4 regions of the Paenibacillus sp. FSL H7-0690 genome follow, and region 1 is predicted to be linked to each of the others. Evidence: riboswitches for the same ligand, from Rfam matches in the RefSeq annotation. Region 1 holds a riboswitch; each other region holds the start of a gene.
What was found. A riboswitch is a leader RNA that binds a small molecule or an ion and turns the genes downstream of it on or off. The one in region 1 is predicted to bind thiamine pyrophosphate.

Region 1 (4,138 bases):
CTTGGACTGCCTGCTTCGATCAACGCCTCCTGCATCTGACGCACAACCTCCAGCAGCTCGCTAAGCTCACCTTCCATTGTGGTTTCCAGCGGATTCACTTGATGTTTAACACCGGATTTCTGAATGACCTCAATCGCTTTATCTACGTATGGGATGGAATCCTCATTGTTCGGAGTTTTTGGAATTACTTGAATGCTTAGTAGGGTGTTAGCCACAATAATCAATCCTCTCATTTTATAAGGTAAGTTCAAAAAGCCAACTTTGATAACGAAGTAATTCATTACAATTGTTGTTTACTCCGCCGGTAAAAAATCATTACTGAATGCACTAGCAGCATCCAGCGGTTTATCCAGCAACTTCAGATCATACATCCAGTCGCCGTAATTTTGCCAGACCTCGGTTTTTTGCTCGCCCCAGCGGGCAGCATCGTCCTTGTATTTTGGGCTAAGCCATTTTTGGCTAGCTAGGACAAGGTCGGCGTCCAGGTCAGGAACGGCCTTCGATAACATACCGGCAGCCTCTTCCGGATGATCTATGGCATATTGATAACCTTTTGATGTGGCTTTCATGAAGGCCTTCACCAGATCAGGATGATCTGCAATTTGCTTCTCACTCGTCGTCAGCACAGGCGTGTAATAATCGAGCTGCGGCGCATAATCCTTTAAGTACAGCATATCCAATGGCTCGCCACGCAACTCAGCCTCAACACCAGTCCAAGCGTAGAAAATCCAGGCGAAATCAATGTCACGTTTGACGGCGGTAAAATAATCAGCTTCACCGATACTGATCAGCTTCACCTTTTTCACATCGCCACCTTCAGGATCCATGATGGCTTTCATGGCTGCTTCTTCGGCCGGTGAGCCCCAGCCTCCGTAGGTTTTACCTTCGAAATCCTTTGGTGATTTAATATTGCGATCTACTGGAGCGGCGAATCCCGACGTATTATGCTGAATAATAGCTGCTATCGAGACAAGGGGTACGCCTTGTAGACGGGCTAGTGTTAATCCTTCTTGGGCGCTGATGCCAAATGCAGCTTCGCCAGAAGTAACCATAGTATCAGAACCCGCTGCGCCTGGCTGAACGATCTCGACGTCCAGACCTTCTTCAGCGTAGTAACCAAGATCCTTAGCTACGTATAGACCGGTATGATTCGTGTTCGGTGTCCAGTCGAGTGCGACTTTAACTTTGGTGAGCTCTTTTGGAGCATCCGTCCCAGCCGCAGCAGTTGGATCAGTAGCATTTGCTTTGTTTCCGGCTGTATTCCCATTGTTGCTGCCGCATCCGGCAATGGCAAGAATGAGTACACAGGTGAGGCACAACGTAAGTGCTTTTTTAAGGTGCATGTCTTCTTCTCTCCTTAAAGGTTACAAGAATCCCGTCTTCACAACATGAACCGTAAAGTGTAGTATGTACGTTTTTCTACATCTTTTAGTGATCTTACAAAAAAAGCGCCCCGAGTGATCGGGACGCTGGCTTGGCGCAAGGTTAGTTAAGGTCACAGGGACCAGAACCAATTGGCGATTCCTACGCTGGCATTATCCAGATCAGGTATAAGGGTCAGTATCTTGTGGGATACAATCTCAGCCGGCCAATTCCAGCACCCCTGGTTCTATGAAGTTAACGGGTATTTCTATGTGCAATATAAGTAAGTATAAGTTTTGTACCCATACTTTATATCTTATATTTCTCGCATACGGTGTATTATAGACGGCTGTACTCGGAATGTCTAGTAGTGCACTCCTGAATTTTTCCAATCCAGTAGTTTCTTTTTTGCTAGTCTAGATCTTTATATTTTTTGCGGTGACGCCGTTTAAGCTCACTAACCAGCGCCCCTAGCGTGAGGACAACGCTGATCAGAATCCCGCTCATGATCACGAAGAGGGCAAGAAATTCAAAGGGAGAATAACCAATCATTTTACTCCATTGAATCTTTCCATCCAGATCGTCAATGACCTGATTCATGCCGTAAATCCCGCTTACTACCGTAAATACAGTAAGAATCATCAGCAGATTATCCCGTCGCTTGGATTGAAACTTATCCTGATACTGAAACAGGTCATTTAAAGTTTCTTTCACTTCCTCGAACAAAGCGTCGTTTCCGTATACTTTACGCAGCTGAAGAAATATCTCCCGGCCCTGCGACTGGGAAATCAACTCCAAGAAGTAGAACTTTGCCGAGAACTTATTAATGGAGTAGATTAGATTGTCTATTTCCTCATAATCATGATTAATCCGAAGTCGGGAGTGCATATTGGCTAGCTTTAGCAGAACGATTTTGTGGAAAATATTGAGTAAAAATCCGTAATAATATTGCCCGTACATCTGGTTGGCTAGACTAACAGCAATCTCCTGTTCAGCGCGGGTCATGCAGCAAAAGGTCTGCTCATTCATCATATAATACGTGTCTGGACCCCAGCGATTATAGGAGTGTTCATGACAATAGTTCGCAATATATGCTGGATCGCTGGCACTGGCATAGGGCTTTCCGTTCAGATCAATTCCATCAAGCTGTGAGGCACGATAGCGCAGATTTACACTAATCTCATCAGAGCTTTCTTCATTCTGAAAGCCATAAAAAGCTTGCACCTGCATTCTTTCATCTACGAAAAAAGGAAGGGTCTCGAAATAAGCCCCATTGATATCCGATTGATCCAGATATGGCTCCAGTCCATCCACCAAATTTCGGAAGACAAAATCCTCTACCATCTCATAGGTCTGTTCCCCGCAATGAATATAAGTGTAATCATCCTGTATGAAGGTATTCTCTAGCGCACGGAAACGATCCGCGAATTCTAGGGCAATACTAAAGGGAATTGAATCCCCCTCCAGTTGGACACGTATCGTCACGAATCCAAGCTGAAAAGGACATATGAATATATCCGTCGAGAGAATTTTGAAAAATATAGATTGCTGCGGAATCTCCAGAATGCAGTCGAGATTATTTACTCTGGAAAAACGGCGAAACGAGTCGGCATCCTTCCTGCGTGGAAAAAGGACATGTGCAGCAAACGGTAAATAGGTGCGCTCCATTCGTTCATGGGAAACACAGTAGCCATCTCCGTAGTAGGCAGCTTCAAGCTCTTTATTATCCAGAAAAAAACGTGTGAAGCCGTCGTCCTGTAATTGCTGGATAAGCTGCTTAGAATCGCCCTTTTTTATAGAAAAGGGAAATATAAACTGCATGAGCGCAGTATGTAACAAAGGCTCAGTTGAAGACTCATTCATTCATCGTCCATCCTTGTGCTCAGAATATGCTTATAGATCACATTACCCTAAAAGGATAACGTTGATACTGTTCTAAATACGGGAACTCTTTCCTTTCACCGCTTGCATGGATTGGAACCTCCATGCGGCAATGCTTAGCAGAAACAAGAAGGCGGCAAAAGCGGCCAGTAATCCGGCTGTTTGTGCCACTTCTAAATGGTCCATAGACCAGCCCATAAACAGAGGTAGCAAAGCACCGCCAACACCTCCGGAAGCAATCATAATGCTGGGTGTTGACTCTTCGGTGCCAGGCAGCATTTTGCTGGAGAAGACTAAAGCAATGGAGAAAATACCGGACATAAACAGCCCCAGAAGCAGGATTACAATGAAAGCAGCCATTCGATTGTCAGTGAACGGAAAGAGTGTCAGCAGTAACAAGGTTAGTAAACAGCTGCTGAGAATGTACACGCGGTAAGATATTTTTTCGGCAATTACACCCGCAAACAATCTTCCTGTAGACATCGCCAGCCAAAAGAAAGTGACTGTCAGTGCTGCGGCAGACTCCGTCATCCCTAGCTTGGCAATAAAGATAGCCGGCATAAAGTTGACTAAACTCATCTCTGTGCCTACATAAAGAAAAAAGAAAACGATGAAGATCCCTAACAGAATCCATTGCTTACCTTTATACGGAAATTTTTTGTTAGAACGTGAGCTTGAGGATTGCGAATTGTCTGCTCCTTGGACAGAGGCGCGTTCATCCAGCATTCGTTGTAGATTACCGAAATGCCCTCTTGTCCAGAGGATAAGAGAAATTAAGGAGAAGGCAGCGACGATTAGAAAGGCCAATCTCCACGCTCCGGCAGCAATGAGCGGACTGGCGATAAGCGGCATCACGAGTGCGCCTATCCCGAATAGCACTTCAAGCCGGCTCATT
Region 2 (4,138 bases), 2.4 Mb from region 1:
GCAGCGTATAGAAAGGAATGAACGACATTGGGATACCAATCAAGCATAATCGTCAGTTTGTGTGACTGCTTATTTTCGGTGTTGGAGGAACCGGTTTGGGAGTTGCTATTTAGCTTGTCTGCCTTCCCGCAGCTGCTTAAGAGCAAAAGTGTGCATACTAGAAATACAGAAATAAGTCCTCGTTGTGGGGATTTTAATTGATTCATTGGTTAGATCCTCTTTTCTTTAAAAATAATTGTTCGAGTAAAGCTATCGCCAGAAAAAGTACAACACCAAGCGCGGACAGCAGAAATACAGCCGCAAACATTTCATCGCTCTGCATATTTCCGGCCATTCTGCGGCTGAAGTAACCGAGTCCTTTACTGCCGCCGAGCCATTCCCCGATAGTAGCTCCGATGACGCAGTATACAATGGACAGCTTTAAGCCAGAGAAAAAAGCAGGCAATGCCAGTGGAATTTGGGTTTTGACAAGCAGCTGCCAGCGGTTTGCACCAAATGTTAATAATAAGTCCTTGTAAGTCTGGCCACTTGTACGAAGTCCATCATATGTACTCACTACGACTGGAAAAAAAGCCGTCAAAAACACCACAGCCACTTTGCTCCACAGCGTATATCCGAACCACATAATAAAAATGGGGGATAGCGCAATTAATGGGACCGTCTGGCTAATGATAAGGAAGGGATAGATGGCCTTTTCTACGGGGCGAAACAGGAACATTCCAATGCCCAGCAATACACCAAAAATCACAGAAAGGACAAAACCCACCAGTATCTCCTGTAACGTCGCCAATAAATGCTGTCCAAATAATAATTGCCTGTGCTCGATCAATGCGATGCCAATAGATGAAGGTGCAGGGAGAATAAAGGCTGGAATCAAGTGAAGGCGAACAGCTGACTCCCAGATTACAAGAATGAGCAGTACCAGAAGAAGGAAGGGACCATAGTTGTCTAGATGTTTTTTAAAAGGTATAGGTTGCATGCAATCTTCGCTCCAACTCTGCCCGTAGTGCTATAAACCGGGGTTCATAGTTCATCTTATAATGTCTTGGTTTTGGTAGATCGACAATGATCTCCTGTAATTCGCTGTGCGCACCGCCAGATAATAAATAAATCCGGTCACTGAGCAATAGGGCTTCTTCCAGATCATGAGTGATGAGCATAATCGTCTGATTCAGTTCACCCCATAACTTCAACAGCCAACGGTGTATCTCACGTTTGGTCATGGCATCGAGAGCGCCAAAGGGCTCATCCAGCAGCATAAGACCACTTCCGCCTCCAGCCACTAAGGTGCGCAGAAATGCTACTCGCTGTTTCATACCTCCCGAAAGTTCATGGGGATAAGCCTTCTCTACATCTGTTAAGCCGAAGCGGGCCAACATTTCCCGAATCTGAGTGATCGTTTTCTGTTTACTAAATCTGGGCTTGATCTCCCAGGGCAAAAGGCAGTTGTCGAGCACTGTTCTCCAAGGCAGCAATAAATCCTGCTGAGGCATATAAGCGATCTGACCTAAACGACTAGCGGTTGAGGGGAGCGTAGGGAGTTTTATTTTTCCATGAGTAGGTTCGAGTAAACCGGCAACCGTTTTGAAAAATGTGCTTTTCCCGCATCCGCTAGCACCTACTACGGAGACGAATTCCCCTTGCCTGATATCCATGGATAGATTTGCGAATACAGGGGGTTGTTCAGTTTCCGGAAAAGAGTAGGTTAGGCCTTGAATAGATAAAATGGTCGTGATGATCTAACCTCCTAATATTTTTGTGGAGCGTCTAAACAAATAAAGACCCATCCATTTCCAGAGGAAATGAATGGGTCAAAAAGTTCATTCTGCATAATAACACTTAACATGCTTGATGAAAATTCTGCTCCACTTCCCTCCGCTGGTATGATCCAGATCAGGTTCCAAGGGTCCGGAGCTTGAAGCTCCGTCTCAGTCGGCCGACTCCCCTAGTGAAATAACAGGTCCATATTAATTTGTTTATAAATATACCATATCTTTCTGAGAAGTAAAGAGAGAAAGAAGTGAAGGATTAATCCAAGATTGGGTAAGATATAAGTAGAAATCTAGTTAATATTACAATTCCGATGTATATAATCGGAAAAAAGTATTGACGATCATGTGATGGCAGTGTACTATTCAATTTACCGGAAAAAAACCGGATAGAGAGAGGGGATTTAATAATGAAAAAATGGAGTTTAACTATTATATTGGCGTTAACCGTGGTTCTTGTAGCGGCTTGCGGCAATAATTCGAATACCAATACGGCTGCTGAACCAACAGCTGGAACGAATGGTGGAGCAGCATCTTCAGCGCAAAACAGTTTGGAGGCTGTGAAGGCCAGCGGCAAATTGCGGATAGGTACAGAAGGGACTTATGCACCTTTTACTTATCATGACACTGCGGGGAAATTGACGGGTTTTGACGTGGAAATTGCCGAAGAAGTAGCCAAACGTTTAGGTGTTGAAGCTGAATTTTTTGAAACTCAGTGGGATGGTATTTTTGCTGGGATGGATGCGAAACGGTTTGATGTCATTTTTAATGAAGTTTCCATTAACGAAGATCGCAAAGTGAAATATGATTTCTCTGAACCCTATATTGTATCCAAGGCAGTATTGATCGTGAGCGAAAACAATGAGGATATTAAGACCTTTGCTGATCTAAAGGGTAAAAAAGCCGGACAATCCCTGACCAGTAACTTATCCGACATCGCTCGTGAGAACGGTGCTGAAATCGTAGCTACGGACGGTTTCAATCAAGCGATGGACCTGCTGACTTCGGGACGTATTGATGCAACTGTGAATGATGGCTTGTCTTATCTGGATCTGAAAAAACAAAAACCAGATGCAAAAATTAAAGTGGTTGATGAGATTCCTGAAGGCTCACAAAGTGCCGCGGTATTCCTGAAAGGCAATGATGAGCTGGTGAATGCGGTCAGTGATGCGATTAAAGAGATGAAAAGTGATGGAACGTACTTGAAAATTTCCGAGAAATACTTTGGAGCTGACGTTTCAAAATAATACAAGGCTAGCAAGGCTAATTAAGCCTAGAAGCTAAAAAGGATGTCTGAATAATGGATGACCGCAAAATACAAATTTTCTTAGATACACTGCTACCCCTGCTTAAAGCCGGGGTGGCTTTTACCATTCCGTTGGCGCTACTTTCCTTTGTGCTTGGATTGATTTTGGCGATCCTAACCGCGTTGGCACGTCTTTCACCGTGGGTAATTCCGAAGCTAATCGCCCGTTTTTATGTATGGGTCATTCGGGGAACCCCGTTGTTAGTGCAGCTATTTATTATATTTTATGGTTTGCCGGCTGTTGGTATTGTACTCGACCCTTTCATTGCCGCCACCATTGGATTTACCCTTAGCGTAGGGGCTTATTCATCGGAAATCGTACGCGCTGCTATCCTGTCGATACATAAAGGCCAGTGGGAAGCTGCCTTCTCAGTCGGGATGACTCGTGGGCAGGCTCTGCGCCGCGTAATTCTGCCACAAGCTGCACGCGTTTCTGTACCGCCGTTATCCAATTCTTTTATTAGCTTGGTCAAAGATACATCGCTTGCAGCGATCATCACCTATACGGAGATGTTTAGAACTGCTCAGCAGGTAGCCTCTACCACTTATGAGCCTCTGCTGGTATACTCCGAAGCAGGATTGTTTTATTTAGTGTTCTGTTCTGTGCTGTCGGCGCTGCAAAATTACTTGGAGAAACGACTCGATCGTTACTCTGCGACCTAAAGGAGAGATACTTGTGATTGAAATCATTAATTTGCATAAATCCTTCGGTGCACTCCAAGTGTTAAAGGGTATTGATCTGAAAATGGAGCATGGAAAGGTACTTGTCATTATTGGGCCATCCGGCTCCGGTAAAACTACACTGCTGCGCTGTTTTAATCTGTTGGAAATCCCGGATCAAGGCAGCCTGTCACTCGGGGATATCACCATCAATTTTACAGATCATAAGAAAATTCCTCAGAATTCCGTATTAGCTCTTCGGCAGAAAACAGGGATGGTCTTTCAATCGTATAATTTATTTCCGCATATGACTGCGCTAGGCAATGTGATGGAGGGACAGGTAACTGTCTTGAAACGAACCAAGGAAGAAGCGCGTAAGCGGGGCCTTCAACTGCTGGCTAAG
Region 3 (4,138 bases), 1.6 Mb from region 1:
GAACTGGGGTAAGATTTTTCCGGAAATAACGAATGATACGACGACTGGGGAAGCTGCTTATTACCGTAATCAAATTGAAAAATTAATCCAGCTGGGAGTAATGGGCAAAGACCGTCAAGGGAATTTTAATCCGGATACGGAGATGACAGTTGCTGAATTCACACGCAGTATTTCTAAGTTAATGAAAGTGGAAAGATCTGATGTTGCCTATTATCCGAAAGGTAGGCTGTCACGTGAATCGATGGGTGCTATTCTCTATGACGTTTACCAAATAAAGTTTGCTAATAAACCTAAGTACATGACTGATTATAACGGCACAGCAGTAGTGCCAGGAGATCCTGGCTATGATTCGAATTTGGAGCCAGGAGCTAGAGGTGCGATGTACTATCCTCTTGTATCCTGGACGCAGCTTGTTGATACAGCGGACATTTCTCCTTATTTAATTTCAAAAGTGAAAAGTGCATATGAATTAGGACTCATTAGATCTGAAGTGGGGATTGCCAGAGGCGAAATGGTCAATGGGACAGAACTAGAACCTAAAGCTATAGTGACCCGGGAGAAAGCGGCCAAAGCTCTGTACTTTATGTGGGTGCTGGAACATGAAGTGAATGCAGAAAATCATGTTTCTTCTCTAAAATAGTCAGGGTGAACAATTCAAGGCACAGCAGCGATGCTGTGTCTATTTGTATGCAGTGAATTCCTCTCCACTTACAGCAGTATATCTCTCACGGTTGTTTATATCTACTTTCATTGTGGTAAGTAAGATTCGTAAAGCGATTTAAGAAAATGACAAACCCAGCGTATAAACGTGCATAGTTGTGCCATCCTAAGACGATCAGTTAACTATCAATTTGCTTAACGAGAGGAGATAGGGAAGATGTCAGGCAACAATAAACAAGCTACAAAAACCTTACCCCCACAGGAGCAGTATCATCAGCCAGGGATTGAGAGTGAAATGACGCCGCTGCCCAAATACGAGCCGGCAAATTATAAAGCAGCAGGTAAACTGCAAGACAAGGCGGCGTTAATTACCGGTGGAGACAGCGGAATTGGGCGTGCAGTTGCTGTGCTTTTTGCTAAAGAAGGCGCTGATGTGGTCATTTCATATCTTAATGAACACTCAGATGCAGAGGAAACTAAACGTCAGGTCGAGCAGGAAGGCCGCAAATGTATCCTAATTCCAGGTGATATCGGTGACGAGAAATTCTGTAAAGATCTTATTAAACAGACGGTGGAGGGCTTAGGAAAGCTTGATATTCTCATCAATAACGCGGCAGAGCAACATCCGCAAGCTAAGATCGAGGATATTACTTCCGAGCAGCTTGAGCGTACTTTCCGTACGAATATATTTGCGATGTTCTATTTAACAAAAGCAGCTATGCCTCATTTAAAAGCAGGATCTACCATTATAAATACAACTTCAATTACCGCTTATCGCGGAAGCCCGCAGCTGCTGGACTATTCATCAACTAAAGGAGCTATTCTTAGCTTCACACGATCCTTGTCCACGAATCTGGCAGAGAAGGGCATACGGGTAAACGGTGTTGCTCCAGGTCCAATCTGGACACCGCTGATTCCCTCTACCTTTGATGCAAAACAGGTTAGCGAGTTTGGAGGTACACAGCCTATGAAACGGCCTGGACAACCAGAAGAGCTGGCACCAGCCTATGTATATCTGGCCTCTGACGATTCCAGTTATGTGACTGGACAGGTTATTCATGTAAATGGTGGCGAGGTAGTAAACGGTTAGATCAGAACAGCTAATGTGAATAAATGGGTGTATTTCAATAAAAAAATATGTTACTATAAACCACGTTAGCATTTTAAAATTGTATATTTATGTCACTAGGGGTGCCGATTGGCTGAGACGGAATGGATTTCCGGACCCTTTGAACCTGATCTGGTTAAGACCAGCGTAGGGAAGTGGAGAACGAATTTCTGTTATCGGGCTATTTGTAGTGCCGTCTATATACAGATTCTGACTGCCTTCCTTACGGGGGCAGTTTTTTTGTTTTTTACTGACCTACAGGGAAGTGAGAGAGGAGATCGTGATGTTGCAAGCTGAGATCCATCTAATATCAGACGGCAAGCTACAGCTGAGACATTTTGTTGAACTAGCTGTCACGGTGCAGACATGGGTCGATTATATTCACCTGAGAGATAAGCAATGTCCTGCATGCGAACTGCTCGCTGCGGCACAGGAGCTGTTGGCTGCCGGTATGCCCGCTACCAAACTGATAATCAGCGACCGGATCGATGTAGCCTTGGCAGCTGGTGCCGCGGGGGTTCAGTTGGCTTGGCACAGTCTGAGTCCGGTTACAGCCCGGCGAATTGCACCTCAGCTTCGGCTGGGGAGATCGGTTCATTCTCCGGAAGAAGCGGCAAATGCCTCAGAGCAGGGAGCTGATTATTGCTTGTTTGGTCATGTATTTCCCTCGGATAGCAAGTTAGGGCTGCCCGCACGTGGGTTAGAGCTGCTTGCAGAAACGGTGAAGACCAGCTCTATTCCTGTAATTGCGATTGGCGGAATTAGCCCCGCTAATGCGGCGCAGATCATCAGGAAAGGTGCGGCAGGAGTTGCTGTGATGTCCGGTATTTGCGGAGCGGATGATCCTTATGAGGCCGCCAAAGCTATTCATAAGGCGGTTCATTCATAGCCTGGAGGTAACAGCATGGGCGAAGGGGGTGATTCAGAATGAAGCTGTTGATTAACGGGAAATCCGCAGAGTGTTCTGGTGGTATTCAAACTATAGCTGATTTGATCAGTCTTCCTGAGTGGTCGGGTTGTCTGATGATCATTGAGCTGAATGGAGAAATTGTCAGTAAGGAGAATTATGAAAGTACTGCTCTGAGCGAGGATGATCGTTTGGAACTGGTGCACTTTGTTGGTGGGGGTTGAGATGGAGCGGTATAGAATTTTGAGAAATTTATACGAACCAAAGGGAGGTAATTTCATGCATGACCCGTTACATATTGGCGGCATCGAATTAACCAGTAGATTATTTATCGGAACCGGAAAATATAGCCGGAATACGTTGATCCCCGAAGTGATCGCAAGCTCTGGTTCTCAGGTGATTACTGTAGCGCTTCGCCGAGTGGACCCGCAAGGTGGAGCAGAAAATATCATGAACCACATTCCCGGCCACATGACTCTTCTGCCTAATACCTCAGGAGCGCGTACAGCGGAAGAGGCAGTCCGTATTGCAAGATTAGCAAGAGCTGCGGGACTGGGGAACTGGGTCAAGATCGAAGTGATCAATGATCAGAAATACCTGCTTCCAGATAATCTGGAGACCATACGAGCTACAGAGATTTTAGCAGCGGAGGGTTTTGTAGTATTGCCATATATGAGTCCGGACCTTTCGGCTGCTTTACGTCTGAGAGATGCCGGTGCTGCTGCTGTGATGCCGCTTGGTGCGCCGATCGGGACGAATCGCGGCCTGCGCACTAAGGAGCTTGTGCGTATTCTTATTGAAGAAGTGAATTTGCCGATTATTGTAGACGCCGGGATTGGCAAGCCCTCGGAAGCGGCGGAAGCAATGGAGATGGGGGCCGCTGCTGTTCTGCTTAATACGGCTATTGCAACGGCACGTAATCCGCTCGTCATGGCGGAAGCGTTCCGCGAGGCGATATCCGCTGGCCGCAAAGCTTATTTGGCAGGACTCGGTCCTGTAGAAGAAGTTGCTTTTGCTTCGTCACCGTTGACTGGATTTTTGAACTGAATTTGATAGGTCACGAAAGGAGGGAAGATTAGCATGAGCTTTTTTGACACACTGGCCCGCTTGGAGCAGTATCCTTATGAGCAGCTGTGGAAGGAGTTCCGGGAGGATGACGTTAAGCGGGCGCTTGGAAAAGACAAGCTGAACGAAAATGATTTGCTGGCATTGCTCTCTCCGGCAGCAACGCCGCTGCTAGAGGAGATGGCGTTGGCTGCACAGCGACTGACCCGTGCACATTTTGGTTATTCGATGCAGCTGTTCACACCGATGTATCTTGCGGATTTTTGTGTGAATCATTGTACCTACTGCAGCTTCAGCTCCATTTATGATTTTCCGCGCAAAAAGCTGTCCTTGGAGGAGGTCCGCAGGGAGGCTGAGAAGATTGCAGCTACAGGTCTGCGGCATATCCTCATTTTGAC
Region 4 (4,138 bases), 1.3 Mb from region 1:
TTCTAATAAGGGAAGGACAATTTCAGTGTTAAAATGAACCCAGCGGACATCCCAAGGCTCGCCTGGGTCAGAGCCGTATTGCTGATAAGCCCCTTTAGGGTACAGAAAACCTCGTCCTCTACTCATCGGAATACGTTCGCCCTCATGGAATACATAACCCTCCCCATCAAAGATCAAATGCAGGTTATAACTCCCCAGAAAACCTTCGCTTCTTCTCTCTGTATGTTGTGGAAAGTGAGTGTAATGTCCCAAAAATTCAGGATAACAGACATATTTCGAAAAAGCCGGTGTCGGCAAATACCATTGTTTCTTCATGTTTGGCAGCACCCGTTTCTGTAGCGCAACAGAGCGCAAGTTGGATTAAGGCAATGAACGCAAGATTGTTATATGATAGCAATATTTTGTTATATAAGACCTCTTATCATTGATACTACAATAGAATTATAAAATATTGAAAGCATATTTTTAATACTTTGGAGGTAATGATGAAGAAACCTGTCGCAACTGAAAAATTCGAGCTTGGCGTCTGTTATTATCCGGAGCACTGGCCAGAAAACATGTGGGAGGACGATTATCGCCGGATGCGTGAACTCGGCTTTACGATCATTCGGATGGGGGAGTTTGCTTGGTCTATTTTTGAACCGGCAGAAGGGCAGTTTCAGTTCGGGCTCTTTGATCGGGCGATTGATCTAGCACATAAATATGGTCTTCAGGTTGTACTTGGTACTCCGACGGCGACGCCTCCAGCTTGGTTGACTGATAAGTATCCCGAAGTTTTAAATGTTACCTACGAAGGTGTTACACTTCAGCATGGCATGCGCCGTCATTATAATTACAGCAGTCCTAAATACCGGGAACTGTGTGCACGTATTGCAGAACAAATGGCTGAACATTACGGCAATCATCCGGGTGTAGTTGGCTGGCAAATTGATAATGAGCTCAACTGTGAGATCAGTGAATTTTATTCGGAGAGTGACCATAAGGCTTTCCGGGAATGGCTACAGCAGAAATATGTTACACTTGAGCATTTGAACGAGGCTTGGGGAGCTGTTTTTTGGAATCAAAGCTATAGTGACTGGTCTCAGGTCTATCTTCCACGTCCGACTCCAGTACCGAAGCAACCCAATCCTCATCAGGCATTGGATGAAAAACGGTTTATTTCGGACAATACAAATTCTTTTGCCAAAAACCAAGCGGATATCATCCGTAAACTTGCCCCTAAGCAGTGGGTAACCACGAACGGTCTGTTCGGGCATCTCGATAGCCATGAAATGACGGATGAACTGTTGGATTTCTTCAGCTATGATTCCTATCCTCAGTTCTCTACTATTTTTTATGACCCGAATGAGCGGAATCCGCTGAATGATAGAGGCTGGGGACTGTCGTTATCTGTTGTTCGTTCGATATCCCCGAATTTCTGCATTATGGAGCAGCAGTCGGGCCCGGGTGGCTGGGTGAACCGGATGGATATGCCTTCTCCAAAGCCCGGGCAGATGCGGTTATGGACCTATCAGTCGATCGCTCATGGAGCAGATATGGTGTTATATTTCCGCTGGCGGACAGCTACGATGGGCAATGAAATTTATTGGCATGGAATCAATGACTATCATAATCAGCCTAACCGGAGAGTGCGGGAAGCGGGGCAGATCGGTCAGGAGCTGGCAGCAGCAGGTCATGCGTTTGTCGGTACTCGTAATCAGGCTAACATTGCTATTGTTCGTGATTATGACAATGAGTGGGATGGAGAATACGATGTTTGGCATGGCCCGTTTATGTGGAAGAGCAATAAGGAGTGGTACAAGGCGCTTCAGCGGAAGCATATCCCGAATGACGTACTCTATTTACGCAAAAAAACAACGCTGGAGGAGCTTGCAAGGTACGACGTGCTTATCTATCCTCACCCAGCGATTATGACAGATGAGACAGCAGCACTGCTGGATGAATATGTTCAGCAAGGCGGCAAACTGATCTTCGGCTGTAGAACCGGCTATAAGGATGAGCGCGGACAATGTTATATGCGTCCTTTCCCAGGTGCTGCTAAGGATCTATGCGGGATCACAGTTGAAGAATTCACAATGGTTAAGGGCAGTCGTCAGCCAACAACAATTAGCTGGTCGGGCGTGACCGAAGTCGTTACAGGAGCAGATGACTTTAATGATATTCTCAAAATAGAGGAAGCTTCGGTTGAAGTGATGGCGGTCTACGCCTCTGATTATTATGCGGGAAAACCGGCGGTAACTAGAAATCGTCGCGGCAAGGGTGAGGTTTGGTATTACGGAGCCGTATTTAATGAACAGGCAGCGGCTGAGATCATAAATTTAATTGATCTACAATCACCAGCAGATTGGCTGGAGCTCCCAGAAGAGGTAGAACTGCAAGTCCGTACCGGAGCTTCTTCCAGTTATGCTTTTTTGCTTAATTATAGTGAGACTCCTGTCACGATCCATCTTCATGAGACCAAAACAGATTTACTGAGCGGCACAACATTGTCGGGCGAGGTGCTTCTGGAAGGATTTGGGGTATTGGTGTTAAACTAACGTATACATTGATCTCACATTTGAGTAGATTTGGATAATTTTCTCTTTTCGGTTATACTTTGAAGTAGCAATTATATAGTCACGGGAGCTTGGTGGGACCAGGCTGAGAGGATAGTTATAACTATCGACCGTCAAACCTGATCTGGATAATGCCAGCGGAGGAAATGGAGTTCTATTTCTATTTGTCTACTCTAAGGCCGCATCTTATACAGATGTGGCCTTTTCTATTTGTGGGGGAGTAGACCGTCTCCGCTTGATCAAATCACCTTATAGGAGGAATTGAGATGACAAGCGAATTGAACAACGATCCAATCAATCTATCAGCTTTTCCAGCAAGTCAAAAAGTGTATGTAAAGGGTTCACGGCCTGATATTCAGGTGCCTATGCGGGAGATCTCACTTAGTCCAACTGCGGGCATAGACGGCGAAGAGGAGAATGCCCCAATTCATGTCTATGACACAAGCGGGGCTTACACGGATGCTAATATTCATACTGATATTCGTCAGGGGTTAGAGCCCAATCGTCTAAGCTGGATTGAGGAACGAGGGGATGCGGAAGCGTACGAAGGAAGAACCATGAAGCCTGAAGATAACGGGAATGCAACGGGAAAAGCTGTGGCGGAAGTGTTTCCAGCGCTCCATAGAAAACCTTTGCGAGCGAAAAAGGGGCGTAATGTCTCTCAAATGCATTATGCACGCAAAGGGATTATTACTTCGGAAATGGAATACGTTGCGATTCGTGAGAATGTGGCACCGGAATTTGTAAGAGATGAAGTAGCCCGCGGCCGCGCCATCATTCCAGCGAATATCAATCATCCAGAGAGTGAACCAATGATTATTGGACGCAATTTTTTAGTGAAGATCAATGCCAATATAGGAAATTCCGCAGTATCCTCATCCATAGAGGAAGAGGTAGAGAAGATGAGATGGGCCACCCGCTGGGGTGCAGATAATATAATGGATCTCTCAACAGGTAAAAACATTCATACGACACGCGAGTGGATCATCCGTAATTCTCCTGTTCCTATTGGAACGGTGCCTATCTATCAAGCGTTGGAAAAAGTGAATGGGAAAGCGGAAGATTTAACGTGGGAAGTATACCGTGATACGCTCATTGAGCAAGCGGAGCAAGGGGTTGATTATTTTACCATTCATGCGGGGGTTCTGCTTCGTTATATCCCGTTGACTGCACAACGTATGACAGGCATTGTTTCAAGAGGTGGCTCCATCATGGCGGCATGGTGTCTTGCGCATCATCAAGAGAACTTTTTATATACACATTTTGAAGAGATATGTGAAATCATGAAGCTGTACGATGTTTCTTTTTCCCTAGGCGATGGATTACGTCCGGGTTCGATTGCTGATGCGAATGATGAAGCACAATTTGCCGAGTTAGAGACGTTAGGTGAATTAACAGCTATAGCTTGGAGTCATGATGTACAGGTGATGGTAGAGGGTCCAGGACATGTGCCGATGCACTTGATTAAAGAGAATATGGATAAGCAACTTGAAACTTGTAACGAAGCCCCTTTTTATACATTAGGTCCACTGACTACAGATATTGCGCCTGGTTATGATCATATTACCTCTGCTATAGGTGCA

Region 2: it holds a riboswitch for thiamine pyrophosphate, as region 1 does, so the genes downstream of both, MHI32_RS12735 (ABC transporter ATP-binding protein) here and MHI32_RS02465 (ABC transporter substrate-binding protein) in region 1, are expected to answer to the same signal.
Region 3: it holds a riboswitch for thiamine pyrophosphate, as region 1 does, so the genes downstream of both, MHI32_RS09390 (thiamine phosphate synthase) here and MHI32_RS02465 (ABC transporter substrate-binding protein) in region 1, are expected to answer to the same signal.
Region 4: it holds a riboswitch for thiamine pyrophosphate, as region 1 does, so the genes downstream of both, thiC (phosphomethylpyrimidine synthase ThiC) here and MHI32_RS02465 (ABC transporter substrate-binding protein) in region 1, are expected to answer to the same signal.

What each region holds. Positions count from the first base shown of each region.
Region 1 is NZ_CP150281.1:529,388-533,525, forward strand. It holds gene MHI32_RS02460 (MTH1187 family thiamine-binding protein) at 1-215, opposite strand, end outside; gene MHI32_RS02465 (ABC transporter substrate-binding protein) at 294-1,343, opposite strand; TPP riboswitch at 1,505-1,615, opposite strand; gene MHI32_RS02470 (hypothetical protein) at 1,774-3,225, opposite strand; gene MHI32_RS02475 (MFS transporter) at 3,298-4,138, opposite strand, start outside.
Region 2 is NZ_CP150281.1:2,911,066-2,915,203, forward strand. It holds gene MHI32_RS12725 (ABC transporter substrate-binding protein) at 1-206, opposite strand, end outside; gene MHI32_RS12730 (ABC transporter permease) at 203-979, opposite strand; gene MHI32_RS12735 (ABC transporter ATP-binding protein) at 960-1,655, opposite strand; TPP riboswitch at 1,854-1,957, opposite strand; gene MHI32_RS12740 (amino acid ABC transporter substrate-binding protein) at 2,180-3,016, shown strand; gene MHI32_RS12745 (amino acid ABC transporter permease) at 3,070-3,738, shown strand; gene MHI32_RS12750 (amino acid ABC transporter ATP-binding protein) at 3,752-4,138, shown strand, end outside.
Region 3 is NZ_CP150281.1:2,170,666-2,174,803, forward strand. It holds gene MHI32_RS09380 (GDSL-type esterase/lipase family protein) at 1-640, shown strand, start outside; gene MHI32_RS09385 (SDR family oxidoreductase) at 878-1,750, shown strand; TPP riboswitch at 1,838-1,939, shown strand; gene MHI32_RS09390 (thiamine phosphate synthase) at 2,052-2,657, shown strand; gene thiS (sulfur carrier protein ThiS) at 2,696-2,899, shown strand; gene MHI32_RS09400 (thiazole synthase) at 2,955-3,722, shown strand; gene thiH (2-iminoacetate synthase ThiH) at 3,756-4,138, shown strand, end outside.
Region 4 is NZ_CP150281.1:6,187,182-6,191,319, reverse strand. It holds gene MHI32_RS27145 (AraC family transcriptional regulator) at 1-315, opposite strand, end outside; gene MHI32_RS27140 (beta-galactosidase) at 486-2,537, shown strand; TPP riboswitch at 2,609-2,721, shown strand; gene thiC (phosphomethylpyrimidine synthase ThiC) at 2,822-4,138, shown strand, end outside.